DNA from 2 places in the Micromonospora sp. DT231 genome. Region 1 is predicted to be linked to the other one. Evidence: riboswitches for the same ligand, from Rfam matches in the RefSeq annotation. Region 1 holds a riboswitch; the other holds the start of a gene.
The links. Region 1 has a riboswitch for ZMP and ZTP ahead of ACPXBU_RS28445 (bifunctional 5,10-methylenetetrahydrofolate dehydrogenase/5,10-methenyltetrahydrofolate cyclohydrolase). Riboswitches for the same ligand answer to the same signal wherever they lie in the genome.

Region 1 (15,410 bases):
CTCATTCGACGGCGGCGGTCCTGCCCGGAGTGTGGCAAGCGGTTCACCACCGTCGAGGAGGCGGTCCTCGCGGTCGTCAAGCGCAGCGGGGTGACCGAGCCGTTCAGCCGGACGAAGATCATCGGCGGGGTGCGCAAGGCGTGCCAGGGCCGGCCGGTGGACGACGACTCCCTCGCGCTGCTCGCGCAGCGGGTGGAGGAGACCGTCCGGGCCAAGGGGGCCGCCGAGATCCCGAGTCACGAGGTGGGCCTGGCGATCCTGGGCCCGCTGCGCGACCTGGACGAGATCGCCTACCTGCGGTTCGCCAGCGTCTACCGCTCCTTCGACTCGCTCGCCGACTTCGAGCGCGAGATCGAGACGTTGCGGGGCGCGGCGCGCGCCCGGGGGCAGGGTCGGGCCGACGCGGTCGAGGCCGCCGGTCCGGCCAACTGAATCTGCACAGTTTTTCGAGAGATTGGGACGCGCGGTGGGTGACCGCGCAGACGAGGGGGGCGACGGCGTGACAACTAGCCGTTCACGGAGCAAGGCAGGCGCGGGGCTGAAGATCGAGCGGGTGTGGACGACCGAGGGGGTCCACCCGTACGACGACGTCGCGTGGGAGCGCCGCGACGTCGTGATGACGAACTGGCGGGACGGCTCGATCAACTTCGAGCAGCGTGGGGTCGAGTTCCCGCAGTCGTGGAGCGTCAACGCGGCAAACATCGTCACCACCAAGTACTTCCGGGGCGCGGTGGGGACCCCGGAGCGGGAGTGGTCGCTCAAGCAGTTGATCGACCGGGTGGTCACCACCTACCGCACCGCCGGTGAGGAGTACGGCTACTTCGCCAGCCCGGCGGACGCCGAGATCTTCGCCCACGAGCTGACCTGGATGCTGCTGCACCAGGTGTTCAGCTTCAACTCGCCGGTCTGGTTCAACGTCGGCACGCCGTCGCCGCAGCAGGTCAGCGCCTGCTTCATCCTGGCCGTCGACGACTCGATGGACTCGATCCTCGACTGGTACAAGGAGGAGGGGCTGATCTTCAAGGGCGGCTCCGGCTCCGGGGTCAACCTGTCGCGGATCCGCTCGTCGAGGGAGCTGCTCTCCTCCGGCGGCACCGCCTCCGGCCCGGTCAGCTTCATGCGCGGCGCGGACGCCTCGGCCGGCACCATCAAGTCCGGCGGCGCGACCCGCCGTGCGGCCAAGATGGTCATCCTCGACGTGGACCACCCGGACATCGAGGAGTTCGTGGTCACCAAGGCGCGCGAGGAGCACAAGATCCGTGCGCTGCGCGACGCCGGGTTCGACATGGACCTCGGCGGCTCCGACATCGTCAGCGTGCAGTACCAGAACGCCAACAACTCGGTCCGGGTCTCCGACGAGTTCATGGCGGCCGTGGAGAACGGCGGCGGCTTCGACCTGCGTGGCCGGCTGGACGGCTCGGTGATCGACACCGTCGACGCCAAGAAGCTGTTCCGCACCATCTCCCAGGCCGCCTGGGAGTGCGCCGACCCGGGCCTGCAGTACGACGACACGATCAACGACTGGCACACCTGCCCGGAGACCGGGCGGATCACCGCGTCGAACCCGTGCTCGGAGTACCTGCACCTGGACAACTCCTCGTGCAACCTGGCCTCGCTCAACCTGATGAAGTTCCTCCGCGCCGACGGTGGCTTCGAGGTGGAGAAGTTCGTCAAGTCCGTCGAGTTCGTCATCACCGCGATGGACATCTCGATCTGCTTCGCGGACTTCCCGACCGACAAGATCGGTGAGACGTCCCGCGCCTACCGGCAGCTCGGCATCGGCTACGCCAACCTGGGCGCACTGCTGATGGCCACCGGCCTGCCGTACGACTCGGAGCAGGGCCGCTCGGTCGCCGCGTCGATCACGTCCCTGATGACCGGCACCGCGTACCGCCGCTCGGCCGAGCTGGCCGGCGTGGTCGGCCCGTACGACGGCTACGCCCGCAACGCCGAGCCGCACAAGCGGGTCATGCGCAAGCACGCCGCGGCCAACGACGAGATCAAGCCGACCAGCCCGGTGGCCACCGCCATCGTCCGCGAGGCGACCAGGCAGTGGACCCAGGGCAACAAGATCGGTGACAAGTTCGGTTGGCGCAACGCGCAGGCGAGCGTCCTCGCCCCGACCGGCACGATCGGCTTCATGATGGACTGCGACACGACAGGCGTGGAGCCGGACCTGGCGCTCGTCAAGTTCAAGAAGCTGGTCGGCGGAGGCTCGATGCAGATCGTCAACCAGACGGTGCCGCGCGCGCTGCGCAGCCTCGGTTACCCCGAGGAGCAGGTCGAGGCGATCATCGAGCACATCGCCGACCACGGCCACGTGGTGGACGCCCCGGGCCTCAAGCCGGAGCACTACCCGGTCTTCGACTGCGCCATGGGTGAGCGGACGATCGCCCCGATGGGTCACGTGCGGATGATGGCGGCCATCCAGCCGTTCGTCTCCGGCGCCATCTCCAAGACGGTGAACATGCCGGAGGCGGCCACCGTCGAGGACGTCGAGAAGATCTACTTCGAGGGCTGGAAGCTCGGCCTCAAGGCGCTCGCGATCTACCGGGACAACTGCAAGGTCGGTCAGCCGCTCTCGGTGGCCAAGTCCAACAAGACCACCGAGCCGGCCGCCGTCGAGGCCGCGCCGGTCGCCGTCGAGAAGGTCATCGAGTACCGGCCGGTCCGTAAGCGCCTGCCGAAGAAGCGCCCGTCCGAGACGGTCAGCTTCTCCGTCGGTGGCGCCGAGGGCTACCTCACCGCGTCGTCCTACCCGGACGACGGCCTCGGCGAGGTCTTCCTCAAGATGTCCAAGCAGGGCTCGACCCTGGCCGGCGTGATGGACGCCTTCTCGGTGGCCATCAGCATCGGCCTGCAGTACGGCGTTCCGCTGGAGACGTTCGTCAGCAAGTTCACCAACATGCGCTTCGAGCCGGCCGGCATGACCGACGACCCGGACGTGCGGATGGCCGCCTCGGTGATGGACTACATCTTCCGTCGCCTGGCGCTGGACTTCCTGCCCTACGAGCGCCGCGCCGAGCTGGGCATCTTCACCGCGTCCGAGCGGGCCGCGCAGCTGCGGGCCGAGGCCGACGCGGAAACCGCCGCTGTCACCGGAGCGGAGCTCACCGCGATGGCGTCCTCGGCACCGGTGGAGGCCCCGGCCAAGTCGGAGGCTGTCGCCCAGCCGGCCCAGGAGATGGCCGACGTGGCCGCCGCCAAGCCGGCGCCGAGCGTGGGTTCCAGCACCGAGTTGCTGGAGGCCGTGATCGGCAAGGCCGCCGACGCGCCGCTCTGCTTCACCTGCGGTACGAAGATGCGCCCGGCCGGTAGCTGCTACGTCTGCGAGGGCTGCGGCTCCACAAGCGGCTGCAGCTGACGTACGAACGCGAGATCCGCGAGCGCGGCAGGGACCACACCTGCCGCGCTCGCGGCGTTTCCGCTGCTTGATCGACTCCCGTTCCAGGGAACCGGGGCATCAACCTCGTCTGGACACCCCGACTTCACGAAACCCGAGTCGATCGTGCTGCCGAAGGAGATCGGGAACGCGCCCAGCGCAGAGCGGCGATCGCCGTGCCTCTTGCCGTCGAAGGTCCGTCGCGTCGAACCGGGCTACTGGCGCGTTCGCGCGGCGGCGGGCACGGCGTTGCGGAAGAGCATCGCGACAGTGGTCGGACCGACCCCGCCGACCCGGGGTGCGCCGCTGGCGGCGACGAGCCCCGGGCGTTCGCGCGCCCGGGGCTGCGGTCACCCGTTCACTCGGACCAACGATCGTGGTGGATCACCGACGACAGCGGGCGACGTTGACGCCAGCCGTGCCGCTCCAGGTCCGGCGTCTGCTCCAGATGGGTGACCGGGCCGAGGCAGAGCCACGCCACCGGGCGGACGGTGGCCGGGATGCCGAGCAGCTCGCGCAGGAACGGCTCCCGGTAGAACGAGACCCAGCCGACCCCGAGCTGCTCGGCGGTTGCGGCCAGCCACAGGTTCTGGATCGCCAGGCAGACCGAGTAGAGGCCGGCGTCGGCGATCGCGTGACGACCGAGCACGGCCGGCCCGCCCCGTTGGGGGTCGTACGTGACCACGACCGACAACGTCGACTCCCGTACACCATCGATCTTGATCCGGGCGAAGCGTTCCGCCGCCGGGCCGTCGAGAGTGGCCGCGAAGGTGTCCCGCTCCCGCTCCACGTGTCGGTGGAACTCCTGCCGCAGCTCGGGATCGCGGACCAGGATGAAGTCCCAGGGCTGGGAGAGACCGACGCTCGGCGCGGCGTGCGCCGCCGTGAGGATCCGATCCAGCGTCTCGGCGGGGATCGGCGCCCCGGTGAACTGGGCACGTACGTCCCGGCGGCGGTGGATGGTCTCGTAGAGTCCGGTGTTCACGGCAGGCGATTCTCCCCACTCGCGCGGGGCACCTCGCAACGTTTGTGCCACCGGCAGCATAGCTACCGACTCGCGCGCTCGGCGGCGCGCACAGCGTTGCGGAAGAGCATCGCGACAGTGGTCGGACCGACCCCGCCGACCCGGGGCGTGATGGCGCCGGCGACCTCGGCGCACGCTTCGTCCACGTCCGGCAGGAGGCGTCGCCCGTCGTAGCGGACGCCGGCGCCGATGACGACGGCGCCCGGCTTGACGTGCTCGGGTCGCACGATCCCGGGTACGCCGGCGGCGGCGACGAGGATGTCGGCGCGGCGGGTGTAGCGGGCCCAGTCGGGCACGCCCGTGTGCACGACGGTGACGGCGGCGTTGGCGGTGGGGCGCTTCTGGGCGAGCAGCATCGCCAGGGGCCGGCCGAGGGTGGCGCCCCGGCCGAGGATGACGACCTCGCGACCGGCGACGGGGATCTCGTGGTACGCCAGGAGGGCTTCGATGCCGGCGGGGGTGCACGGCAGCGGGCCGGGCAGGCCGACGGCGAGGCGTCCCATGTTCAGCGGGTGCATGCCGTCGACGTCCTTGTCCGGGTCGATTGTCTGTAGCGCCGCGTCGTAGTCCAGATGGCCCGGAACGGGGTACTGCACGAGCAGTCCGTGCACGGCCGGGTCGGTGTTGAAGCGGGCGATGGCCTGGTGCAGCTCGGCCTGGGTGGCGGTGGCGGGCAGGTGCACGTGCGGGGAGTCGAACCCGAGTTCGGCCGCCTGACGCTGCTTGATGGAAATGTAGCCGGCGCTGGCGTCGTCGTCGCCGACGAGAATTGTGGCGAGGCTCGGTGTGATCCCTCGGCTGCGCAGGCGTGTGGCAGCGGCTGCGGTCTCGGCCAGGACGGCTTCGGCGACGGGAGCACCCGGCAGGAGCCGGGCCGTGCCCGCCGGGGTGTGGTGCTCCGCGGATCCACGTGTCGTGGTCATGATGTTCCTCCACGCAGGCGCCCAGGCGGTCGACGCCCGCGAGAGGCTCCCCGATGGTTCGACCATCCCCGTGCCGCCAGTCGCCGGTGCCCTCGATGATGCCGCATCACCAGGGCAGCCGCCCAACCGGACCGGCAGCGCCGCCGCAGGGCGGGCGGGTACGCGGTGCCGCGTCGGCGGCACGAGGGGCCGGTCAGTCGGCCGGGGCGTTCGGTAACACAAGCGGCCCGTCTTACGAAGTAGAGGTGTGAAGGCTACGAGAGAGGACAGCCTGTGAATGAGCCCGGCGAAGCGGGGGGTGACATCTCCGGCATCGGGGCCGATCCGGTGGCCTTCGAGGTCTTCTACCGGCGGCACCTGGAGGCGGTGGGCCGTTTCGTGGCGCGGCGGGTCGACGACCCGCACCTCGCCGCCGACCTGACCGCCGACGTGTTCCTCGCGGTGATCGAGTCGGCGGGCGGCTACCGGCCGGACCGGGGTAGCCAGGTCGGCTGGCTCTACGGGGTGGCCCGCAACGTCATCGGCGACGAGCGGCGTCGGGCGGCCCAGCGACTGAGGGTGACCGGCCGGCTGGCCGGACGACGGGACCTGGGCCCCGATGACATCGCCCGCATCGAGGAGCGGATCGACGCCGAGTCGGCGGCCCGCCACACCTATCGGGCGCTGGGCGAGCTACCCGAGGGCACCCGAACGCTTGTCGAACTCGTCGCCGTCGACGGCCTGACCGTCGCGGAGGCGGCGACCGTGGTCGGGATGTCCCCGGTCGCTGCCCGGGTCCGCCTGCACCGTGCCCGTCGCGTCGTCCAGGCCGTGCTCGCCCGCCCGGCCGCCACCCTCGCCTGATGAGACGGAGCTGACATCATGAACAAGACCGAACAGTCGACCGACGGTTTCGAGGAGCAGCTCCTCAGAGATCTGACCGCCCACGTCGCCCGCCGGGCCGAGGTGGCTTCGGCGACCCGTCCCGCCGGACTCCGTGCCCGGTTCCCGCGCGGTTGGCGCCTGGCCGGAGCGTTCGGACTGACCGTCGTCCTGACCGCCGGCGCGCTGGCGGTCCAGACGATGGGGGTGGGCGACAAGCCGCCGCCCACGGCAACCGCGTCGGAGATCTTCCGGATGGCGGCCGACGCCGCCCGGCAGCAGCCCGAGCTCACCGCCCGGCCCGACCAGTACGTCTTCACGGAATCCCTGGTGACGATGAGGGACCAGCCGGCCAGCGGCCCGTACCGGACGCATCGGAGCCAACTGTGGCAGTCGGCCGGCGGTATCGCGTACTCGCAGGGACGCTATCGACCGGAGACCGATCCGAACGGGTGGAGCGACCTGACCGAGCTCCGTCTCGGTGATCCCGGGGATCCCGAGAAGGAGCTCGATGCCTTCCAGGCGCCGGCGTACCACGGCGACCTGCCCACCGATCCGGACGAGTTGCTTCGATACCTTCGGGAGCACCCGGTCGACCTGCATCTTCCCGAAGGGGCCGATGAGGAGGCCGTCTACGGGGACGAGAGCATGGTGTACACCACCGCGTGGACGATGCTCAACGGCTACGTGCCACCCCGAGCGCTGGCGGCGCTGTTCGACCTGTTGGCACGGGAGCCCGGGGCTGTCGTCATCTCGGGCGACGTGGTGGACGCCGCCGGTCGACACGGGGTGGCGATTCGAATGCCCGGCGTGATCGGTGGTAACCAGGACGTCCTCTTCGACCGGGACACCCACGCCTTCCTGGGCCATCGGGGGTCGGTGATACGCGACGGCAAGGAGTCGGTGGACCTGGCTTCCGCGCTCCTCCGTATCGCCGTCGTCGACCGGCCGGGCCAGCTGCCCTGAGCGGTGCCGGACGCGTCGCCGATCAGGATGTCCCGCCAGCCGGCATCGACGTGGCTGGCGGGACTGTCGGTGCCGTCGCGGCCCGCCGCCAGGACTGAGCTGTCGACTGGTCGTGGTAGCGGGTGAACCCACAACCCCAGGCGATGGCGTCGTCGAGCGGAGATCCTCCGGGACGAGGCTGACGAGGCCCACCGCTGACAAGCAACCGCGAACCGACCGCGTACGACGTGAAGCTCTCCGCCGTGAGGTCGTGCGTTCCCCTCACCGGCGGATCCATGTCCACTGTGACGCGCGACGCGGTGCCACCGGAGAACCACTCGCCGACGGTGAAGGTGACTCCCACGAGGTCCAGCCTGTCGACGCCCGGACGGTTGGTGCGGGCTGGTCCGATGGTGGCCACGACACCGTCGAACGCGAATGCCCGGTTGGCGAGCGTCTCCGGGCTGAATACCTCCACACAGCTCGCCGCGCCAGCGTCCGGCAGTGGCCCGGACCGGTCCCGCGTCGGATCGTCCCCGTCGGTCACCGGGGAGGCGGACAGAGCCGCCAGGCGCGGCCCGTCGGCAGAGTCGTTTCCGCCCCGCGATCCCGCGCCGACAAGATCTAAAGCGACGACACCGCCGCCGAGCGCGAGGGCCGTCGCCGCGGCAGCACCGAAGAGCCCAAGGTGCCGCCTCCTGCGCTGTGTCGATCTGGCCGCGCGAAGCAGATGGTCCACCGGCGTGGGCCCGACGGGTCCACGGTCCGTGAGCCGTTCGGGCAGTCGGCCGGCTTCCTCGTCGTTCATCCGTGACTCCCTACGCAGGTCGGACAGCCGGATTCGGCCGCCCTCCTTGGACGCGCTACCGGCCGCTGTGGATCCACCACGGTCAGCCCGGCCCACCACGGGTCGCGTTGCCGGTGCGGGCGGTGAGTCAGCACACGGAAACGGGGCCTGACCTTCCGAGGAATGGGCTGCGACGATGAGGGCATGACGACCGCTGAGACGTACGCCGAGTTCGGCAGCCGCGAGGCGCGTGGGGTGTCGCCCACGTACGAGCGTCTGGCGCAGGCCGTCGCCCACGACGACGCCCTGCTCGCCCTGCTCGACGGGCTCCCGCCGGCCAAGCGGCAGCCGAATCTGCTGTTCGGCGTCGTGCGCTGGCTCGGCGGCCCGGTCGACGACCCGGCCACCTTCCACGACTACGCGGTGACGCACTGGCCGGCCATCGAGGCGCAGCTGCGGGTCCGGGCCACCCAGACCAACGAGAGCGGCCGGTGCGCGGTCCTGCTGCCGCTGCTCGCCGCGCTGCCGCAGCCCCTCGCCCTGGTGGAGGTCGGTGCGTCGGCCGGGCTCTGCCTCTACCCCGACCGGTACGCGTACCGCTACGGCGATCATCAGGTGGGCTCGGGTGAGCCGGTCCTGGAGTGCGCTGCCGACGGCCTGGTGCCGCCGGTCCGCGTACCCCGTGTGGTGTGGCGGGCTGGCCTGGACCTCAACCCGCTCGACGTGACCGACCCCGGCGACGTGTCCTGGTTGGACGCCCTGATCTGGCCGGAGCACGCGCACCGGCGGGCCCGGTTGCGGGCCGCGGCGGCGGTCGCCGCGGCCGATCCTCCGCTGCTGGTCCGCGGCGATCTGGTGGACGACCTGCCGGCGCTGGCCGCCCGCGCGCCGGCCGACGCGACGCTCGTGGTCTTCCACACCTCGGTGCTCTACCAGGTGCCGGCGCCGCGCCGGGACGCGTTCGTCCGGCTGGTCCGGGAGCTGCCGGGGCACTGGATCGCGAACGAGGCGCCGGACGTGCTGCCGTACGACGGGTTGCCCGACCCGCCGAGCGACGCGCTGCACAACGTCCTCGCGCTCGACGGCAAACCGCTGGCCTGGGCCAGGGGCCACGGCCAGGCGATGACCTGGTTCGGCTGAAGCCGCCGAGCCGCCGAGCCGCCGAGCCGCCGAGCCGCCGAGCCGCCGAGCCGCCGAGCCGCCGAGCCGGCCCGGCCGGCTCAACGAGGCTGTTCGGGCATCCGGGCGTGCAGGGCCCGGATGAACCAGTCCACCGCCGGCGCGGTCGCATCGCCTGTCGACCAGCCGTTGAGCACCGCCACCAGGTCGAGGTAGCGGTCCCGGCGGGGATCGTTGGCAAGCACCAGCCGGTCGAGCAACCGCTGACGCAGGTCGGCGTCGTCGGAGTGACAGTGCAGGCTCGCGTACCGGCTGGTGGTCGCCGCGACCACCGGATCGGCGGCCGGGCTGGTCGGGTCGAGGCCGGCCGCGAGGGCGGGGGCCACCCCGTCCCGGACCACCGCGACGGCGTCCGGGCGGGGTAACCCGGGCACGTCGTGGTCGGTGGCGTGCTGCCGCGCCATCCGCCGCATACTCGCCCGGAAGGTGGGCTCCCGGCACAACTCGGCCAGCTCCAGCCACGCCTGCACCTGCTCGGTGCTCGGGTCGTCGGGCAGCTCCGGTGTCATCGAGACGATCACACCCGGGTACGCGGGCTGGTCGCCGAGGCCGGCGAAGACGCTGGCCAGGAAGTCGCCCACCAGGTGTGCCCGCGCACGGGTGGTGAGCTGGGCCAACCGGTGCAGCTCGTCCACCTCAGCCGGGCCCGACCCGCGCCTCGCCGCGACGGTGAGCACCGCCTGGCGCAGGCGCAGCACCCGGATCTGCACCGCCAACGCCTCGGCGTGCGCGGCGGCCACCTCGTGCAGGGGCACCTCGTGGTCCACCACCCGCCGGATGGTGGCCAGGCCCACGCCCAGGTCGCGCAACGTCCGGACCAGCTCCAACCGGGCCGCCGCCTCGCCGTCGAAGAGGCGATAGCCGGTCGGGCTCCGGTCCGTCGGCGGCACGATCCCGCTGTCGGCGTAGTACCGGACGGTCTTGACGCTCAGGCCGGTGCGTCGGGCCAACTCGCCGATCGTGTACCGCTCCGCAGCACTCATGCCCCCACCCTGCTGTCTCCCCCCGGTGGAGACTCAAGTGACTGACGTCAGCGAGCCCGCTCGTGGCGGAGCAGGACCACACCGTTGCCGAAGACGCGGCTCTCCGCCAGCCGCAGGCCGGTCGGGGCGTCGGCGTCGGGGAAGAGTCGGCGACCCCGGCCGAGCAACACCGGGTGGACGTAGATCCGGTACTCGTCGATCAGGTCGTGCCGGGCGAACGTCGCGGCCAGGTCGGCCCCGCCGAGCCCCAGGTCGCCGCCGGGCTCGGCGGTGAGCCGCCGTACCTCCTCCGGATCCACCTCCCGGACCACCGTGGCGTTCCAGTCGGCGTGGTCGAGCGTGCGGGAGTAGACGATCTTCGGCATGTCCCGCCAGATGCCGGCGAACTCGCGCATCGGCGCACTGCTGGTCGGGTCCTGGTCGGCGGTCGGCCAGAAGTCGGCCATCAGCTCGTAGCTGACCCGGCCGTTGAGGAACCCGCCCATGTGCGCGATCACGTCGTTGAAGTGCTGGTGCAGCTCCTCGTCGACCTGGTGCCAACCGATGTCGCCACCGGGGCCCTCGAAGAACCCGTCCAGCGACAGGCTCATGTGCACAACGATCTTCCGCATGGTGTCTCCTCCGTGCTCGGCACAACGATCGATGCCGAGCATCGTCGGACCCTACGACGAAACCGGCGGCGTGTCCCGCATTCGTCGCAGCGGAGGGCAGACCACGAACGGGCACGCCGCCCCGGTGCCCAGCACGCTCGACCGACGAATCTGACGACGGCCTAGACTGCTGCGGGTGACCCGGAAGGACTGCTGCTGGTGACCGGGGAGCGACGACCCCTGGCGGATCGGCCGCTCACCGAGCCGCACCCGACCCGGCTGTCGCCCGCGCACCCCGACCGGGCCCGGATCCTCGCCACGCACGCCGCCGCGCTGACCGCCGGGGAGGCCGGCTACCTCGACCCGGCGACGGGGTTGTTCGTGCTCAGCGCCGGGTTCCTGGCCCGGCGCGGCACCTGCTGCGGGCGCGGCTGCCGGCACTGCCCGTACGTGGACGATCCACCGTCGGAATAGGCGTCAGCGAGGGCTTCCGCCGGACACCCACACCCCGTACGGTGGCCGACGAACATTCGGCGGAGGGTGGAGCGTGCGCGGGCGGATCGTGGTCGGAGGGCTGGCGGGGCTGCTGGTGAGCGGCTGCGCCGCCGAGGCCGAGCCGGCGGCGGTGCTACCGCCGCCGGTGCCGATCGCCGTGGAGGTGGTGGCGGCCTCCTCGGGCGGTGCCTGCCGGTTGTTGGACTTCGCGGTGATCGAGCAGTTGGTGAAGGTGCGCTTCGACGTGGCGGCGGCCAGCGAGCAGGGCGACACGCACACCTGTGTGGTGCGGACCGGGGGCGCGGCGCTGCCGGAGTTGACGCTCACGGTGTCCGAGACCACGATCGACAAGGTGACGTTCGGTGCGGACGTGGTGCCGGACAGGGCGGCGAAGGTCACCGGGGTGGGTCAGCAGGCGTACCGGCGGACCACCGCCGCGGCGAGCGGGCACGGGCCGGTCGCCGAGGTGGGCTGGCTGGCCGCCGACGGGCGGCTGGCGACGTTGAGCTGGACCGGTGCGCGTGGCAGCGAACGCTCGGCGGCGGAGAAGATCACAGGTGACCTGGCCGCGCTGGCCAAGAAGGTGGACACCCGGGCGCTGTGACGCCCGGGTGGCCGGTTGGTCAGTTGGCGGCGACGAAGACCCGGGAGGCGACCTCGCGGGGGAGTCGCACCCGGTCGCCGGACCTGTCGATCGACACCCCGTCGCGTTCCTGTGCCACGGTCACCGTGGCGCCCGGGTCGACACCGGCGGCGTGCAGTTGACGCAGCACGTCGGCGTCCTTCTGCACGCTCTCGCAGATCCGGCGTACGACGACAGTCCCGGAGAGGCCGGGGAAGGCCAGGTTGCGCTCGCTCTCGACGGCCTCGGTGGCCTCCGCCACCGGCGAGCCCAGCTCCTGTAGCCCCGGGATCGGGTTGCCGTACGGGGAGCGGGTCGGCCGGTTGAGCAGGTCGTACACCCGCTTCTCCACCGCGTCGCTCATCACGTGCTCCCAGCGGCAGGCCTCCTCGTGGGCCTCCTCATAGGGCATCCCGATGACGTTTACCAGCAGCAGCTCGGCGAGGCGGTGCTTGCGCATCACGGACACGGCGCTGCTGCGGCCCTGCACGGTGAGCGCCAGGTGCCGGTCGCCCTCGACGGTGAGAAGGCCGTCGCGTTCCATCCGGGCGACGGTCTGGCTCACGGTGGGGCCGCTCTGCTGCAGCCGTTCGGCGATCCGTGCACGCAGCGGCGGCACCCCCTCCTCTTCCAGTTCGAGGATGGTGCGCAGGTACATTTCGGTCGTATCGACCAGGTCGTGAGACTTCATAACGTCAGCGGCCCTCCGGTGCTAGATGCTACCTCGGGAGGCGGGCCCACGGCCCCCGCCGAACCGCGTGCCCTCGACGTGAATGGTGTTGGATGGTCGCCATGTCCGGTACCCAGGAGCCGCTGGTCGAGGTCGATCAGCTCACTGCCGAGCTCGACCAGGCCGATCCGCCCACCCTGCTCGACGTGCGCTGGCGGCTCGTCGGCCCGCCCGGCCGCGAGGACTACCGCGCCGGTCACCTGCCCGGCGCTGTCTTCGTCGACCTGGACACCGCGCTCTGCGGGCCGCCCGGCGCCGGCGGTCGGCACCCGCTGCCCGACCCGGCCACGCTGGAGGCCGCGCTGCGGGCCGCCGGCGTCCGCGCCGGTCACCCCGTGGTGGTGTACAACGGCGGCGACGGCCTGGCCGCCGCGCGGGCCTGGTGGACGCTGCGCTGGGCGGGACACCGGCAGGTGCGCCTGCTGCACGGTGGCTACCCGGCCTGGGTCGCCGCCGGCCGGCCCGTCTCCACCGCCGCGCCCACCCCGACCCCCGGCGACGTCGTGGTACGCCCCGGTGATCTTCCGGTGCTCGACGCGGGGCAGGCCGCCGAGCTGGCCGCCGCGGACGACGCCGTGCTGCTCGACGTCCGGGCGGCGCCCCGCTACCGGGGTGAGGTCGAGCCGATCGACCCGGTCGCCGGGCACGTGCCGGGGGCGGCGAACCTGCCCGCCGGAGAGTACGTCGGCCCGGACGGGCGCTTCCCGGCCGCCGACGCGTTGCGAGAGCGGTTCGCCGCCGTCGGGGCGACCGACGCGCGAGCCGTCGGGGCGTACTGCGGCTCCGGGGTGACCGCCGCGCAGGCGGTGCTCGCGCTGCACCTGGCCGGCCGCACCGACGCGGCCCTCTACGTCGGATCGTGGAGCAACTGGGTGGCCGATCCGACGCGCCCGGTCGCCCCCGGGCCGACATCCGGGCGCTGACCAGCGCGTGCGGTGGGTCGGCGACGGTCCTCGTGCGACGATGGGCTCATGTCCGACGACACGGTGGTGGTGTGGGACGAGTCGCTGCTCGCCTACGACATGGGTGACCATCCGCTCGACCCGGTCCGGGTGGAGCTGACCGTCGCGCTGGCCCGCGAGCTGGGCATCCTGGATCGGCCCGGCGTGCGGATGGTCAAGCCGGAGCCCGCCGACGACGCCCTGCTCACCCGCGTGCACCACCCGGCCTACCTGGCCGCGGTGCGGGCCGCGCCCCGCGATCCGCTCTTCGCCGGATACGGGCTGGGCACCTCCGACAACCCGATCTTCGAGGGGATGCACGAGGCCAGCGCGCTGATCACCGGTGCGACGGTGGCCGCCGCCGAGGCGGTCTGGCGTGGCGACGCCCGGCGGGCCGTGAACGTGGCCGGCGGCCTGCACCACGCGATGCCCGCCCGCGCATCCGGCTTCTGCGTCTACAACGACCCGGCGGTCGCCATCGCCCGCCTGCTCGACCTGGGCGCGGAGCGGATCGCGTACGTGGACGTCGACGTGCACCACGGCGACGGCGTGCAGCACGTCTTCTTCGACGACCCCCGGGTGCTCACGGTCAGCCTGCACGAGACCCCGCTCGCCCTGTTCCCGTACACCGGGTTCGCGGACGAGACGGGCGGGCCGGGCGCGCAGGGCACCGTCGTCAACATGCCGCTGCCGCCGGGTGTCGACGACACCGGCTGGCAGCGGGCGTTCCACGCGATCGTGCCGTCGGTGCTGCGCGCGTTCCGGCCGCAGGTGCTCGTCAGCCAGTGCGGCGCCGACGGGCACCGACTGGATCCGCTCGCCGACCTCAACCTGACGGTGGACGGGCAGCGGGCCACCTACCTGGCGATGCGCGCGCTCGCCGACGAGTTGTGCGACGGCCGGTGGGTGGCCACCGGCGGCGGCGGATACGCGCTCGTCGAGGTGGTGCCCCGGGCCTGGAGTCACCTGCTGGCCGTGGCCACCGGTGCCGCGATCGACCCGGCGACGCTCACCCCGCCGGGCTGGCGGGAGTTGGCCGCGTCCCGTCGTCTGGGCCGGGAGGTGCCGCTGCGGATGACCGACGACGCGGGCCCGTCGTACGAGCCGTGGCAGCCGACCGGCGAGCCGAACGCGGTGGACCGGGCGATCGCGGCGACCCGCAAGGCCGTCTTTCCGCTGCTCGGGCTCGATCCGCACGATCCACGGGACTGAGCGGAGCGGGAGGGCTGCGCCGGTGACGACCGTGGACCAGCCGGTGGACGTGCTGCTCAGCGACGGCAGCACCGTCCAGTTGCGTCCGATCGACCCGGCGGACGCGCCGGGCATCGTGGCGATGCACAGCCGGTTCTCCGAGCGCACCCGCTACCTTCGGTACTTCTCGCCGTACCCCCGCATCCCGGAACGGGACCTGATCCGGTTCGTCACCGTCGACCACCACGACCGGGAGGCGTTCGTGGTGCTGGCCGCCGACCGGATCGTCGCGGTCGGCAGGTACGAGCGGCTCGGCCCGCAGGCGCCGGACGCGGAGGTGGCCTTCGTGGTGGAGGACGCCTACCAGGGCCGGGGCATCGGTTCGGTGCTGATGGAGCACCTGGCCGAGACCGCCCGCCGCAACGACATCATGAGCTTCGTCGCCGAGGTGTTGCCGAGCAACGGGACGATGCTGCGGGTCTTCGCCGACTTCGGTTACCAGGTCCAACGCGAGTACGCCGACGGTGTGGTGCACCTGAGCTTCCCGATCGCGCCCACCGAGGCCACGCTCGAGGTGCAGCGCGGCCGGGAGCACCGCACCGAGGCCCGCTCGATCGCCCGCCTGCTCGCCCCGCGGGGCATCGTCGTCTACGGCGCCAGCGCCACCGGCCAGGGCGTCGGCGCGGCGGTGCTGGGGCATCTGCGCGACGGCGGTTTCACCGGCGCGGTGGTGCCGGTGCACCCGAGCGCGTCGACA
Region 2 (15,410 bases), on a different contig from region 1:
TCGCCGCGAACGGCACGTAACCCCAGCGGCTCCAGCCGAGGCTCGCCATCACCTGCTGGAAGACGAACCCGTAGATGTAGATGCCGTACGAGTAGTCGTTCTTGCGGCCCACCCAGTGCAACTGGCGGGGCATCCGCACCGACAACCAGACCAGCAGGTACGCGAACGCGGGCAGCCCGATGACGAAGAAGCCGCCGAAGAGCAGGGACAACCCGAGCGCCACCGCCGAGCCGATGCCCAGCGCGTCGTTGATCGGCACCCGCTCCCGGTAGAGGTCCAGGGTCGCGCCGGCGGCGAAGAGGAAGCCCAGGTAGACGATGTAGTGGAAGGTCATCGTGCCGACCAGCGGCGACACGAAGGTCCAGCTCGCCGTCGGCGCCGGGCCGCTGATCCGTCCGGAGCTGACCCAGTCCTGCAGGATGCTCAGGTAGAGCGCGACGGTCAGGAACAGCACGAACCGGCGAGCGTTGCGCAGCACGGCGGTCACCGCCAGCACGCCCACCACGACGTAGCAGAACATCTCGTACTTGAGCGACCACAGGGCGCCGTTGAAGACGCTGTAGTTGACCTTGTCACTCCACGGGGTGGTCTCCGTGAACAGGTCGCGGATGCCGTACTGGCGGACACCGGTCCACCAGTTGGCCTGCAGGTAGGCCAACGGGCCGCCCCGGTCCCAGGCGTTGTCGAAGAAGCCGGCGGTGCTGCCGTGCTCGCGCAACGTGACGAGCGGGGCGATCACCAGCGCGCTGACCAGCAGGCAGACCCAGAGACCGGGGAAGATCCGCAGGGCCCGGTGCCAGGCGTAGCGGATGATGCCGGTACGCCGGGCGCTACGGGTGATCAGCAGGCCGGACAGCACGAAGAAGCCGTACACGGCCATGGTGCCGACGTTCGTCTGCCGACCGGTCAGGTGGTAGCCCAGGTCGTTGGCGCCGAAGCCGAGCGGCTTGGAGTGCGACAGCACGACGCCGACGGCGAGGCAGAGCCGGATCAGCCCGATGCCGTTGCTCCGGCCGGAGAGCAGGTCGGCCAACGTGCCCCGGGACCGGATGAGAGCGGGGGTAGTCATGCGGTCAGGCACCTCTCGGCATCAGGCGGGCACCTCGGCGCCGGCGTGCTCCCACAACTGCTTCATCTCGGTGTGCAGGTCGTCGCTCGGTGACCAGCCGAGCACCTCGGCGGCCAACCCGACGTCCAGCCGCTGCCATTTCGTCTCGGCGGGACCGGTCTGCTCGGCCTCGATCAGGTCGGTCGGGACCTCACTGACCTCGATGAGGAGGCGGACCATATCACGCGCGCTGGCCCCCACTCCCCGACCGATGTTGATCACTTGACCGGCCGCCTCGGGGCGGGTCGCGGCCAGTTGCACGGCGGCGACCACGTCGCCGAGACCGATGAAGTCACGCCGGGAGCCGAGCGGAGCCAGCTCCAGGCGGGCCCGCTCACCGGCCCGCTGGGCGTCGCGCAGCCGGGCCGCGACCACCCCGAGCAGGCTGTGACCGGGCTGGCCGGCGCCAATGACGTTGCCCACCCGCAGCGTGACGCCCTCGACCAGGCCCTGCCGGTCCGCGGCGGTGATCGCCTCGGTGCAGCGCAGCTTGAACTCGCCGTAGGGCATCACCGGCGCGGGGGTCAGCCGCTCGGGCATCGACGTGTCCACCGGGACCAGCCCGTACTCGTGCACGCTGCCCATCTGGAGCACCCGGACCCGCCGCGGCAGGCGGCCCGCGGCCGCCAGGAGCCGCTCGACGAGTGTCACGTTCACCGCGAGCATCTGCGCCTCGCTGAGGCCCCACATCCCGCCCGCCGCGTTGATCACCACGTCCGGGTCGAGGTCGGTCAGCACCTCGGTGATCTCGTCGATGTCGGCGGCGGCCAGGTCCAGGGCACGGAACTCGACACCCGGGCCGATCACCTTCGGGGTACGCGCCACGGCGACCACCGTGTGACCCTGGTCGGCCAGCGCGCGGCTGATCGGGCGGCCGAGGAAGCCGGTGCCGCCGAGCACCACCATCCGGACGGGCCGTGCGGTGTCCTCCGCCGGACGTCGTGGTCTGACGGTCATGGCGTCGTCTCCCTGGCTGGTGTCGGTCATCGGCCCGGCCCGAACGCGTGCCGGGACAGGCTGCGCACGCCGGACATCCTGCCCGTGAGGATCGCCGTCGGCAGCAGGGTGATGGCGTGCAGGCGGGACGAGGTGTAGGTGCGGGCCGCCCGGGCCGCCCGAGGCCAGCCCTGCTCGTCCATCCGCCGGGCGACGTCGAGGAAGAACGCCCGCGCCTCGGTGAACCGGGAGCCGTTGGCCGCGTCGGCGGCGGACTTGCTGACCGCGTGCCGCCGGTACTGGAAGCAGAGGGTGTTGTCGACGGCCATCTGCTCACCGCGCTGGATCAGGTCGATCACCAGGGCCAGGTCCTGGATGACCTGGAACTCCTCGCGGAAGTCGACGGCCTTGAGCGCGTCCGTCCGCCAGCAGATCGACGGGAAGTAGAACCAGCAGCCGCGCAGCAGGCTGGCCGCCAGGTCCTCGCCTCCCATCAGCTCACGGGAGCGGATCCGGGGGGCGTAGATCCGCCGCTTCGCCTCGTCCACCATCGTGATGACCACTTTGCCGTGGGCGTCGATGGTCTCGACCCCCGGCTGGACCATGCCGACGCCCGGGTACTGCTCGATCACCGATCGCACCGTCGCGATGTAGTTGGGGTGCATGATGTCGTCCGTGCCCATCATCACCAGGTACTCGTGCTCGGCGAGACCGACGCACTTGCGGTAGTTGGCGGTGATCCCGAGATTGCGCTCGTTGCGCTGGTAGCGGACCCGCTCGTCGTCGATGCCCGCGAACCACTCGGGCACGCCCGGCTCGGTGCCGTCGTCCACCACGGTGAGGCGCCAACCGGGGTCACTCTGCGCCATCACGCTGCGTACCGCCGCCTGCATGAGGGGCACGCTTCCGTAGTACGGCAGCATAATGTCGACAATCATTGGGTGGGTAGGCCTAACTGTCCGTGGTGAAAATGCGCGGCGGGCGCGGCCACATTATCAGGCTCACCCCCGCGATCGGCCAGCGCCGAACCGGGCGGCGCGCCCACCCCGACCGCATCGATCACCCGTCCGGCGCCAGCCCTCGCGGGCGCTATCATCGTCGCGCCCCGTAACCCCGCCCCCCGATCGGACGCCGATGTCAAACCGCGCCGTCGCCGCCACGGACGCGCAGCCCGCGCCCACCGACGGGGGAAATCCGCCCCTGCCCGCCGGGCCGGACCGCCCGCCGGTCTCCCTCGCCCGCCGGCTGGCGCGCAGCGTCTGGCTCTGGCCGACGGCATTCGCCGCGCTCGCCGTCGGGTGGCGGATCGGCAGCCCGGAGATGTGGCACGACGAGTTGGTCACCATCGACGTCGCGACGCGCTCCACCGGACAGATCCGGGCCATGCTGGCGAACGTCGACGCCGTGCACGGGGCCTACTACCTGTTCATGCACGCCTGGACGACGCTGTTCGGCACCAGCCCCGTCGCGGTACGTCTGCCGTCGGCGCTGGCCATGACCCTGGCCACCGCCTGCGTGGCGCTGGCGGGGCGACGGCTCTTCGACCACCCGACGGGTGTCGCCGCCGGGTTCGTCTTCGCCCTGGTGCCCACGGTCACCCGGTTCGGGCAGGAGACCCGTTCGTACGCCTTCGTCGTCCTCGCCGCGGCGGCGGCCACCCTGTTCCTGCTCCGCGCGCTGGAGCGGCCCGGGTGGCTGCGCTGGGTGGCGTACGCGCTCGCGGTGGGCGCCATCGGCCTGGTCAACGTGGTGGCGCTGACCCTGCTGGTCGGCCACGGCACAGTCGTTCTGATCCACTGCTGGCGGCAGCGCCGCTGGTGGTCGCTTGCCTGGTTCCCGCTCGGCGCCCTCGGTGGGGTGGCGATCGCCGCGCCGGTGATCCTGCGGGGCATGAAACAGGCGGGCCGGCAGATCAGCTGGATCCCGGACAGCTCGCCCTGGACGGTCTGGGAGCAGGCGTACGGCTCGACGCTGCTCGCCGTCGCGGTGACCGCGCTGGCCACCGTGGGTCTGCTGACCCACCTGCGCCGCGACGCCATGGACCGGACGGTGGGCGCCACGCTCGTCGCCGTGCTGCCGGTGCCGGTGATCCTGCTGGCCTCGGCCGGCGAGATCAACTACTTCTTCGCCAAGTACCTGCTGTTCCTGCTGCCGGCCTGGGCGGTGCTGGCCGGCGCCGGGATCGCCGCGCTGCGCCGGGCCCCGCTGATGGCGGCGGGACTCGTGGTCGTCGCCGCGCTGTCCGTGCCCGGTCAGCTCACGCTGCGCGCGGAGTACTCGCACGGCTGGTACACCTATCCGCAGGCACGCGCCTTCGCGCCCCTGTCCTACTCCCAGGCGGCCCGGGTCATCGAGACCGGCTACCAGCCCGGCGACGGCCTCGTGGTGGGCGGCGTCTGGTGGTGGATGACCGAGCCGGGGGTGCGCTACTACCTTCCGGCGGACATCTCCCCGCGCAACGTGTTCCAGAAGCGCACGGCGGCCCAGCGCAACGAGCTGTTCGGCGCGGACTGCGGCGACCCGGCGAGCTGTCTGCGCGACGAGCCGCGGCTCTGGCTGGTGTTGCCGACCGTCACCGACGCACCGCTGACCGGGCTGCCGAAGCAGCGGGCCGCCCTGCTCGACGAGCGCTACCAGGTGGCCCGGCTGACCCACGTGACCGGGCTGACCGTCGCCCTGCTGCAACGGCGCGGTTGACCCGCTGCGATTACCGTCGCCGGCACCCGGGTAGGGGGTCGGCATGGCGGAACTGTCGACGCTTTGGATCATCCGGCACGGGGAGAGCACCGCGAACGTGGCGGCGACGCGGGCCGAGGCGTCCGGTGAGGAGCTGATCGGGCTCGGTCACCGCGACGCCGACGTGCCGCTCTCCCCCACCGGCGAGGACCAGGCCCGGGCCACCGGCCGCTGGCTGGCCGGGCTGCCGCCGGAGCACCGGCCGGACGTGGCGGTGGTCTCGCCGTACCTGCGTGCGGTCCGCACCGCCGAGTTGGCGCTGCACGGCACCGGGGTGCCGATGAGCCGCGACGAGCGGCTACGCGACCGTGAGCTGGGCATCCTCGACGGCCTGACCGGGCACGGCGTGCGCCGGCGATATCCGGACGAGGCCGAGCGGCGGGCCCGGCTCGGCAAGTTCTACTACCGTCCGCCCGGCGGGGAGTCCTGGACCGACGTGGCGCTGCGGCTGCGGACGCTCCTCGGCGACCTGCGCCGGGACCACGAGGGCCAGCGGGTCCTGCTGTTCGGCCACGACGCGCTCGTCTTCCTGCTGCGCTATCTGGTGGAGGGGCTGACCGAGCCGGACCTGATGGCGCTGACCCGCGAACACGTGATCGCCAACTGCTCGATCACCGACTGGTCCGCCGACGCGCGGGGCCGACTGACACGTGGTGGATTCAACGAGGTCGGCCACCTGCGGCGCCAGGGCGCCCAGCCGACCAGGGAGGACGAGATCCATGCCGAACCGGTCTGAGGTGCAGGTGATCACACCGGGGTTGCTGCGGGACTGGGCGCTACCGGTGCCGGCCGGCGGCAAGGAGAGCCGGGGCACCGTGCTGATCGTCGGCGGTTCCCGCTTCACCCCCGGCGCGGTGCTGCTCGCCGGGGTGGCCGCGCTGCGCGCCGGCGCCGGGGTGCTCCAGCTCGCCGTCGCCGAGTCCGCCGCCGCCACACTGAGCATCCAGGTGCCCGAGGCACTTGTGGTGGGCTTGCCGGAGACCTCCGACGGCGCGGTGGCCGCCGACCGGGACGGCCAACTCGACGAGCTGGTCGCCCAAGCCGACGTGGTCACCGTCGGGCCGGGACTGAGGGCGATCGACGAGACCAGGCGGTTGCTGGGTCTGGTCCTGGAGGCGGCCCCGCCGCGGACGTCGCTGGTGCTCGACGCGTACGCCCTGGGCGCGCTCAGTCACACACCGGACCTGCTCGCCGGTTCGGGCCGGCCCGTGGTGCTCACCCCGAACGTCACCGAGGCCGGGCACCTGCTCGGCCGGGAGCCGGGCGACGACCTGGACGCCGAGGCGGCCGAGCTGGCCGACAGGTACGAGGCGGTCGTCTCGCTCTACGGGCACGTGGCCGCGCCGGACGGGCGGAGGTGGCGGGAGGAGAGCGGCGACGCCGGGCTGGGCACCTCCGGCAGTGGGGACGTGCTCGCCGGGCTGCTGGCGGGGCTGTTGTCCCGGGGCGCCGACCCGGCGCAGGCCGCCTGCTGGGGTTCGTTCGCGCACGCGGTGAGCGGGCAGCGGCTGATCCCCCGCTACGGCCGGATCGGTTTCCTCGCCCGGGAGCTGCTCGATGAGATCCCCGGAACGCTGTCGATGGTCTGACCGGCCGTTGTCCGCTGTCTCCGGACACGAGCACCGGGGACGCGGCGACCGCCTCAGTCGACGCGTACACCGAAGGGCCCGGCACGATGCCGGGCCCTTCGTCGTGCACGGGGGTCAGTCGCCCGAGCCCGGCTCGGCCATGTGGCGGTGCTGCTCGGACTTGAGCTTGTCCGGGATGATCTTTCCAGCCGCGGTCTGAACCTTGTTCATCAGCGACCCCGCGGTGACCGTCTGGTCGCCCTTCATCAGTGCCTCGAAGCCCTGCGCGGCGACCTTCGCCGGGTCGTCCTTGGAGCCCGCCCCGACCCGGGTGTCCTCCATGTCGGCCCGGTCGAAGAACTGGGTGTCGGTCGGCCCCGGCATCAGTGCGGTCACGGTGACACCGGTGTCCTTCAGCTCGTTGCGCAGCGCCTCGGCGAAGGACTGCACGAACGACTTCGAGGCGTTGTAGACAGCCTGGAACGGCCCCGGCATGGTCGAGGCGATCGACGAGGTGAACAGCACCCGGCCCGCGTTCCGTTCGACCATGCCCGGCAGCAACCGCTTGGCCAGGTGCACCGTCGAGCGCACGTTGAGGTCGACGATCTCCAGCTCGTCACGCAGGTCGGTGCCGCCGACGAAGGCGCCGCCGGCGCCCCGGCCGGCGTTGAGCGCCAGGGCGTCCACCGGACGCCCGGTGGCGGCGATCGTCGACGCCAACTCCTCCACGCCCTGCTCACGGGCCAGGTCGACACGGACGGGCTGAACGTTCGGGCCTCCGTCGCGGCGCAGCTTGTCGGCCGCCGACGAGATGCCGTCGTCCTCGGCGGCCACGATGAGGTCGAAGCCGTGCTCGGCGAACTGCACGGCCAGCTCGTACCCGATTCCACTGGACGCGCCGGTCACCACGGCGAGCGGCCGGTCGGTGGACGGTGTGGTCATGATGGGTGACTCCTCTCCTGGGGTGGCGGTCGTACCGGCAGCGGTAGCCGCTCCCTATCGTGTGCCCCCACATCGCCCGTCCAACCCTGCCGACGCGTGGCGTACGGAGGTCGCCCGGGACGTCCCCGGCCGGCCCGGTAGGATCGGCGCGGGCCGTTACTGGCGCGTGGGGATGGACAACCATCGGGGAGCGGCCCCGTCACGAGGACGTTTGCCGAGCGCCTGGGCCTTCCCGCACGTCTGTTGGAGGTCGCATGTCGCACAACGCCGAGTCCACCGCATTCCGTAGTGCCCTCGAGGTGATCCGGGCTGTCGAGCCGCGGGTGGCCGACGCCATCGGCGCCGAGCTGACCGACCAGCGGGAGTCGCTCAAGCTCATCGCCAGCGAGAACTACGCATCGCCGGCGACCCTGCTGGCCATGGGCAACTGGTTCAGCGACAAGTACGCCGAGGGCACCGTCGGCCGCCGCTTCTACGCCGGCTGCCAGAACGTGGACACCGTCGAGGCGCTCGCCGCCGAGCACGCCCGGGAGCTGTTCGGCGCGGCGCACGCGTACGTGCAGCCGCACTCGGGCATCGACGCCAACCTGGTCGCGTTCTGGGCAGTGCTGGCCGACCGGGTGGAGTCCCCCGCGCTGAAGAAGGCGCAGGTCCGCCAGGTCAACGACCTCACCGAGGCCGACTGGTTCGCGCTGCGCCGCGAGCTGGGCAACCAGCGGATGCTCGGCATGTCGCTGGACGCCGGCGGCCACCTCACCCACGGCTTCCGGCCGAACATCTCCGGCAAGATGTTCGACCAGCGCAGCTACGGCACCGACCCGACGACCGGCCTGATCGACTACGACCGGGTGGCCGAGGCGGCCCGCGAGTTCAAGCCGCTGATCCTGGTCGGCGGCTACTCGGCGTACCCGCGGAAGGTGAACTTCCGGATCCTGCGGGAGATCGCCGACTCGGTGGGCGCGACCTTCATGGTCGACATGGCGCACTTCGCCGGCCTGGTGGCCGGCAAGGTGTTCACCGGCGACTTCGACCCGGTCCCGCACGCGCACATCGTCACCACCACCACCCACAAGTCGCTGCGCGGCCCACGCGGCGGCATGGTGCTCTGCCAGCCGGAGTTGGCCGACCAGGTGGACCGGGGCTGCCCGATGGTGCTCGGTGGTCCGCTGCCGCACGTGATGGCCGCCAAGGCCGTCGCGCTCGCGGAGGCCCGCCGCCCCGACTTCGCCGACTACGCCCAGCGGATCGTGGACAACGCGCAGGCGCTCGCCGAGGGGCTGCTGCGCCGGGGCGCGAAGCTGGTCACCGGTGGCACCGACAACCACCTGGTGCTCATCGACGTGTCCGGCTACGGGCTCACCGGCCGGCAGGCCGAGCAGGCGCTGCTCGACTCGGGCATCGTCACCAACCGCAACTCGGTCCCGCAGGACCCGAACGGGGCCTGGTACACGTCCGGCATCCGGATCGGCACCCCGGCGCTGACCACCCGGGGGCTGGGCACCGCCGAGATGGACCAGACGGCGGACCTGATCCACACCGTGCTGACCCAGACCACGGCCGGCGCCAACGCCGACGGCACCCCGTCCAAGGCGAAGTACGCCCTCGACGCCGACCTGGCCAACAAGATCGCCACCCAGGCGACCGACCTGCTGGCCCCCCACCCCCTCTACCCGGGCATCGACCTGGCCTGACGGCACCGGCCGCGACGGGTGCACGTGGCACCTGTCCAGATTGAGCGACATGCCTCCGGGTCACAGTCATGACTCGGAGGCATGTCGCTCACCGAGGCGGCCGACATCAGTCCAGGGGGCGCTTCAGGTGGTAGCGGTGGACCTCGGTGCTGCCCTGGACGTTGTTCACGTCCTCGGCCGCGGAGACCAGCTCCCACCCCTCCCGGCCGGCGCGGTTGAGGTGCGCGATGGCGGTGTCACCGAAGGCGGTGATGTCCTTGCGGGACCCGTCCGGGGCGTACCAGACGAACGAGACGTGGAAATTGCGGCCCTGTCCCTGATAGCGGCGGACGAGCAGGGCGTACTCCCAGGCAACCATGCGGCCCATTATGACCGTCCACCCAGGACGACGGTGCGCGGGCTGTCGCGCATTGCCACGCGGTGAACGCGGTGTGTCAGCCCATGAATGGGTCACCCCGCGCTCGGCCCGGTCCGGCGGTCACCTCCGACGACCGCCGCGACCTCGGTCGGAGGACCGAAGGCGTCGTGGTCACCGGGTGACCCCGATGAGGGTGGCGAGTCGGGCCACGCTGGCGGCCGCGGGTCCGCTGTGGGCGATCTCGGCGATGAGGGTACGAGCGGCAGGCCGGTAGCGAACCTCGGCGGGTGCGGTGGTGTCGGCGTCGGCCAGGGCACGCCCGGCAGCGGTGAGGTCGCCGGCCTGGAGGTAGGCGCGTGCGGCGTCGATGCCGTCCAGGCCGGTCGCACCACGGCGGCGATCGCCGCGGCTGAAGTCCACCTCGTGAACGCCTCCCCAGACGACTGGTCCTACTGGATCAATGAGGCGCAGGGTCACGCTCAGGCCGGCTACTGCTTCGTCAAGCTCGAAGACTGGCCACGCGCTCGCGACCACCTGCGGGCAGCTCTGCGGTTAGGGCTGTGGCCGGCAGGTCAACACGTGCTGGATAAGGGACTCCTGGGAGTGCAGCTAGGTCAGCGTGTGTCTCGCGAGAAGTTCGCACCGATCTTGCAGTTTCGGTTGTCGATATAGGTGATATGCCCCTTGTGTCGGGACAGAAAGTGCAAGATCGCGGAGCGGGGCAGTCCGAGCCTGGCAATCACCTACTCCTGGTGCCGGGTCTGGGGCCTCACAGGCGTTCTGTCGCATGCCACAACTTCGTGATCGGCGAGGCAGTGCGGTTGACGAGCAGTGGTTCCGCCTACAGCAACGGTGTTGTCCTGGATCTCAACGTGGTTGCGGTGGCGCTGCGCCGGCCAGGCACGACCTCGATCACCAACCGCCCCCCTTTGGCAAGGTGCACGAGCCGCCCGTCCTTTGCTCTGCACCCCAATAGGCGCCGGTCGCAGACCGTAGCCGTCGCGCCCGCGGGTGCAGAGCAAAGGCCCCCCGACCACCCCCGGACACGCAGTGCCTGACCCGCCGACCGGCACCCCACGCACCCCTGGCCGACCAACCCGGGTCGATGGACAAGACCTTGGGCACAACAGCATGAAAGGCGAGACAGTGCCCATTGACGAACAACCGCTCGCCCTAACGCAACGGCGTTGACCAGGAAATAGTGGCCTCCGCCCGTGGGCGAGGCCACTACAACATGGATCGAGCGCGATCATCGAAGTCGTGCGCGGAAGCGTCAGACCAGCGCGGGGGTCTGGGCGTGGATGTGGAAACGCAGCGAGCGGGCGTCGGTGAAGCACTCCCGCATCGGGCGCACCAGATCCCGGTGCTCGGGGGTCCGTTCCCAGGCCTCGAAGTCGGCAAGGCTCGCCCACTCGCTGGTGATCAACCACTGTTCCGGGTCGGTCGACGAGCGGCACACCTGGTCGACCAGGTGTCCCGGCACCCCGTCGGCGACCAGGTGGCGCACTTCCTCGTACGCGGCGAGGAAATCGTCGGTGCGTGCCACCGGCACCCGCACCAGGAACACCACCCGCGCCCGCTGTCCACTCATGGCGTCTCTCCCCTCATCGGCACCGCCCCGCGCAGGACCAGCGCACTGTTGAACCCGTCGAAGCCCCGCGCGCAGACCAGCGCGAGCCGGCTGCGCGGCTGGCGGTGCTCGCGGAGGAAGTCCAGTTCGCACCCCTCGGCGACCTGCTCCGGGCCGGACGACGCGGGCAGCGTGTCGTGCGCGAAGGCCAGCAGCGCGGTGGCCACGTCCAACGCCGAGCCGCCCTGGTACGCCCGCCCGGTCAGCGGCTTCTGCGTGGTCACCGGGACCGGCCGGTCGGCGAACACGGCGCGCAGCGCCTCGGCCTCGCTGCGGTCGTAGCGGGGCACACCGAGGGCGTCGGGCAGCACCACGTCGATCCCGGCCGCGGCGACGCCGGCCCGGTCCAGGGCCAGCCGCATCGCCCGCGCGTACTGGGTCGGGTCGCCGGCACTGTCCGCGGTGGTGTGCGCGGCGTCGTGGGTGGAACCCCACCCGCTCACCTCGCCGTAGACGCGGGCGCCCCGGGCGAGGGCATGTCCCAACTCCTCCACCACGAACACCGCGCCGCCCTCGGCCGGCAGGTAGCCGCTGGCCGTGGCATCGAACGGCCGGTACGCCAACTGCGGATCGGAGACGTCGCTGAGCAGCCCGGAGCGAAGCTGGCACGCCAGCGCGTACGGGCTGAGCGGGCACTCGGTGGCACCGGCGATCACCACCGGGGTGCCCCGGCGTACCGCGCGGGCGGCGTGCGCGAGGCTGTCCAACCCGCCGGCCGCCTCCGCGACAATTACCCCGCTCGGGCCCTTGAACTGGTGGTGGATGGACAGTTGCCCGACGCTCGCCGCGTAGAACCAGGCGATCGACTGGTACGCCCCGACCGTGCGCGACGTGCCGCCCCACAGCCGTTGCAGCTCCCGCTGGCCGAACAGGTTGCCCCCGGACGAGCTGGCCAGGGTCACCGCGTAGCCGTACGGGTCGGGGGCCCGCTCGGGCAGGCCGGCGTCGGCGAGCGCCAGCCGGGTCGCGGCGAAGCCGAGGTGCGTCCACCTGTCGGTCTGCACCACCTGTCGGCTGTCGGCGTAGGAGTCGGCGGTGAAGCCGGGCACCTCCCCGCCGAGTCGGGTCGGATAGCCGGCCGGGTCGAAGAGGGTGATCGGTCCGGTCCGGCGGGTGCCGGCCAGCACCGTCCGCCAGTGCGCGTCCGCGCCGATCCCACTCGGCGCGACCACGCCGATGCCGGTCACCACCGCCCGCGCGGCAGGCACGCCGCCACCGGGCCGGACGGCGCTCACGCCGCCACCGGGCCGGCCGACCGGCGGAACACCATCGCCGACTGGAAGCCGCCGAACCCACTGCCCACCGACAGCGCCACGTCCACCGGGACCTCCCGGGCCTCGTTCGGTACGTAGTCCAGGTCGCACTCCGGGTCCCTGGTGCTCCAGTTGGCCGTCGGCGGCACCACACCGAACTCGATCGCGAGGGCGCACGCCGCCATCTCGATCGACCCGATCGCGCCGAGCGAGTGCCCGACCATCGACTTGATCGAGCTGATCGGCACCCGGTACGCGGCCTGGCCCAACGCCCGTTTGAACGCGGCCGTCTCGTGCCTGTCGTTCTGTCGGGTGCCCGAGCCGTGGGCGCTGATGTAGGAGACCTGCTCGGGGAGGATCCGCCCCTGTTTCAGCGCGTCGGTGACGGCGAGGCTCATCTCCAGGCCGTCCGGGCGCAGCCCGGTCATGTGGTAGCCGTTGCTGCGGCTCGCGTAGCCGGCCACCTCGCAGTAGATGTGCGCGCCCCGCCGGCGGGCGTGCCCGAGCTCCTCCAACACCAGCACCGCCCCGCCCTCGGCCAGCACGAACCCGTGCCGGTCGGCGTCGAACGGGCGGGAGGCGTGCGCCGGGTCGTCGTTGTCCGGGCTGGTCGCCTTGATCGCGTCGAACGAGGCGACGGTGACCGGCGAGATCGGCGAGTCCGCCGCGCCGGCCAGCATCACGTCCGCCTCACCGTCGACGATCAGCTGGTGGGCGTAACCGATGGCGTCGATGCCGGAGGTGCAGCCGGTGGACACCACCTGCGCCGGGCCGTGCAGCCCGTGTCGGCAGGCCACGTCCGCGGCGAGGCTGCTGGGCACCAGCGCCTGATAGAGGTACGGGCCACCGCGCGTGGCGTCGACAAGCCAGCGCTGGCCGTGCTCGCTGACGGTGACGTACTCCTGTTCCAGTGCCATCGTGCCGCCCACGGCGGTGCCGAGCACCACCCCGGCGGTGTCCCGCTCGGCGTCGGTGAGCACCAGTCCGGCGTCGGCGACGGCCTCCACGGAGCAGGCCAGCGCGAACTGCACGTACCTGTCGGCCCGGCGTTGTTCGGCCTCGGTGAGCCCCGCGGCGGTCGGGTCGAAGTCGCACTCCGCGGCGATCTGCGACCGGAACGCCGACGGGTCGAAGAAGCTGATCCGCCGGGTGGCGGTCCGCCCCTCGGTGATGGTCTTCCAGAACCGGTCCCGGCTGGCGCCGCCGGGGGCGACCACCCCGATCCCGGTGACCACCGTGCGGCGTCCGCTCACGACGCCACCTCGGTTCGCGACTGCGGGGCTCGCAACCCCGGCTCACTCCTCGCGCTCACGACCCACCGCGCTGTTCGGCCAACTCGGTGTCGACGTGCCCCAGCTCTGGGCGCGGGGCGAGTGGGCCCAGGTGGAAGACCACCTCGGCCGGTTCGACGCCGGTGTTGCGGAGTCGGTGCCGCACGTTCACCGGCACGAACAGCGCCTCACCGGCGGCCAGCAGCGTCGGCTGGTCGTCCAGGTCGACGGTGATCGCGCCGCGCACCACGTACAGGAACTCCTCGCTGTACGGGTGGTAGTGCTCGGCGATCCGCTCCCCCGGCGCGAGGGCGGCGACCCCGAGGAAGCCGGAGGTGCTGCCGACGGTGCGGGGGCCGAGCAACACCCGCAGCTCACCGCCGCGTCGCCGGTCGGCGGGTACGTCCGCGGCGGCGATCGGCCGGGTGCTCAGGTCACTCATCGCCGGCCTCCGTCGGGGTGTCCTGCTCGGCGCGCTGCCGGGCGATGCGCTCCACCCGATCCTTGATGACCGAGAGTTGGATGACGCTGTTGGTGTTGATCCGCTCGGTCATCCCGGCGTTGTCCACCGGCGCGGTCGGCTTCATCGCGAAGTCCTGCGTCCAGGTCATCCGGGTGCCGTCGGCCTCCTCGGAGTAGCGCCAGTGGATCCGCATGTACTCGAACGGCCCGGTCTCCACCCGGTACGCCCGGACCTGCCTGCTCACCGGGTCGGAGGTGCGTTCGCTGACCCAGCTCCAGGACACCCCGTTCTCGTCGGGGTACATGGTGAGCCGGAACCGCACGGTGTGGCCCTCGCGGTGCAGGATGTCCACCACGGCGTACTCGGTGAACAGTTCGGTCCAGTTCGCCACGTCGTTGGTGACCTCCCAGACCAGTGCCAGCGGCGCGTCGATGACCACCGTGTTCTCGGTGTGCCCGGGTGGGTCGACGCGGCGGGCGACCAGGTCGGCCACCGCCGGGATGCTCAGCTCCCCGGCCTGCTCGGGGATGCTCACCTGCCACCTGTCGGCGACGACCGCGGAGAGTTCCAGCAGTGCCAGTGAGTCCATCCCCAGCTCTTCCAGCGACGCGGCGGGCGCCCGGGCCGCCGCGTCGGGGTCCAGCCCACAGTGCGCCACCAGGATGTCGGTGATCTCGGCGGTCATCGGGCGACCATGAGTGACGGTCATCGGGTCCTCCTGAGGGTTATGTCGGGCTCCGCGGCGGACGCGGAGCGTGGTGCGGGGGTGGCCGTCGTCCGCTGCGTGGACGCCGCGTCGGGCGCGGCGAGCAGGCGGTCGACCAGGCCGGTCGTGTACCGGCCCTTGCGGAACGCGGCGTCGTCGAGCACGCGCCGGACGAACGGGATGGTGGTGTGGACGCCCGGCCCGGCGATGTCGAACTCGTCCAGGGCCCGCTCCAGCCGGTTGAGGGCCAGCTCCCGGTCCGGCGCCCAGACGATCACCTTGGCCAGGAGCGAGTCGTACCAGGGGCCGACCAGGTAGCCGGCGCTGGCGTGGGTGTCCACCCTCGTGAACGGGCCGCCGGGTGGGGTGAACCGTTCCAACCGGCCGGGGGTCGGCGCGAAGTCCCGGGCGGGGTCCTCGGTGTTGACCCGGCACTCCACCGCGACGCCGTGCAGGCGGATCTCCTCCTGCCGCCAGCGCAGCGGCACCCCCGCGGCGATGTGCAGTTGCTCGTGCACCAGGTCGATGCCGGTGACCATCTCGGTGACCGGGTGCTCGACCTGGATCCGGCAGTTGATCTCCAGGAAGTGGAACTTCTCCTCGGCGTCGACGAGGAACTCCAGCGTGCCGGCGCCGACGAAACCGACGGCCAGCGCGCCCCGCAGGGCGGCCTCGGCGATGGTGTCGAGGACGGCGGCGGACAACGCCGGGGCGGGCGCCTCCTCGACCAACTTCTGGTGCCGGCGCT

Region 2: another riboswitch for ZMP and ZTP. It lies ahead of ACPXBU_RS19290 (glycine hydroxymethyltransferase); the one in region 1 lies ahead of ACPXBU_RS28445 (bifunctional 5,10-methylenetetrahydrofolate dehydrogenase/5,10-methenyltetrahydrofolate cyclohydrolase).

What each region holds. Positions count from the first base shown of each region.
Region 1 is NZ_JBNCNO010000014.1:15,840-31,249, reverse strand. It holds gene nrdR (transcriptional regulator NrdR) at 1-432, shown strand, start outside; gene ACPXBU_RS28455 (vitamin B12-dependent ribonucleotide reductase) at 467-3,364, shown strand; gene bluB (5,6-dimethylbenzimidazole synthase) at 3,741-4,367, opposite strand; gene ACPXBU_RS28445 (bifunctional 5,10-methylenetetrahydrofolate dehydrogenase/5,10-methenyltetrahydrofolate cyclohydrolase) at 4,430-5,329, opposite strand; ZMP/ZTP riboswitch at 5,342-5,423, opposite strand; gene ACPXBU_RS28440 (RNA polymerase sigma factor) at 5,603-6,172, shown strand; gene ACPXBU_RS28435 (CU044_5270 family protein) at 6,191-7,156, shown strand; gene ACPXBU_RS28430 (hypothetical protein) at 7,179-7,682, opposite strand; gene ACPXBU_RS28425 (DUF2332 family protein) at 8,127-9,062, shown strand; gene ACPXBU_RS28420 (MerR family transcriptional regulator) at 9,143-10,084, opposite strand; gene ACPXBU_RS28415 (dihydrofolate reductase family protein) at 10,132-10,695, opposite strand; gene ACPXBU_RS28410 (DUF5522 domain-containing protein) at 10,894-11,148, shown strand; gene ACPXBU_RS28405 (hypothetical protein) at 11,222-11,773, shown strand; gene ACPXBU_RS28400 (metal-dependent transcriptional regulator) at 11,793-12,482, opposite strand; gene ACPXBU_RS28395 (sulfurtransferase) at 12,584-13,444, shown strand; gene ACPXBU_RS28390 (acetoin utilization protein AcuC) at 13,493-14,674, shown strand; gene ACPXBU_RS28385 (GNAT family N-acetyltransferase) at 14,697-15,410, shown strand, end outside.
Region 2 is NZ_JBNCNO010000007.1:9,989-25,398, forward strand. It holds gene ACPXBU_RS19255 (acyltransferase family protein) at 1-1,069, opposite strand, end outside; gene ACPXBU_RS19260 (NAD-dependent epimerase/dehydratase family protein) at 1,091-2,065, opposite strand; gene ACPXBU_RS19265 (glycosyltransferase family 2 protein) at 2,092-2,982, opposite strand; gene ACPXBU_RS19270 (glycosyltransferase family 39 protein) at 3,179-4,741, shown strand; gene ACPXBU_RS19275 (histidine phosphatase family protein) at 4,785-5,516, shown strand; gene ACPXBU_RS19280 (NAD(P)H-hydrate dehydratase) at 5,500-6,369, shown strand; gene ACPXBU_RS19285 (SDR family NAD(P)-dependent oxidoreductase) at 6,484-7,290, opposite strand; ZMP/ZTP riboswitch at 7,436-7,525, shown strand; gene ACPXBU_RS19290 (glycine hydroxymethyltransferase) at 7,545-8,981, shown strand; gene ACPXBU_RS19295 (hypothetical protein) at 9,088-9,348, opposite strand; gene ACPXBU_RS19300 (hypothetical protein) at 9,511-9,759, opposite strand; gene ACPXBU_RS19305 (antibiotic biosynthesis monooxygenase family protein) at 10,613-10,930, opposite strand; gene ACPXBU_RS19310 (beta-ketoacyl synthase N-terminal-like domain-containing protein) at 10,927-12,177, opposite strand; gene ACPXBU_RS19315 (beta-ketoacyl-[acyl-carrier-protein] synthase family protein) at 12,201-13,475, opposite strand; gene ACPXBU_RS19320 (cupin domain-containing protein) at 13,531-13,935, opposite strand; gene ACPXBU_RS19325 (SRPBCC family protein) at 13,928-14,665, opposite strand; gene ACPXBU_RS19330 (acetyl-CoA carboxylase biotin carboxylase subunit) at 14,662-15,410, opposite strand, start outside.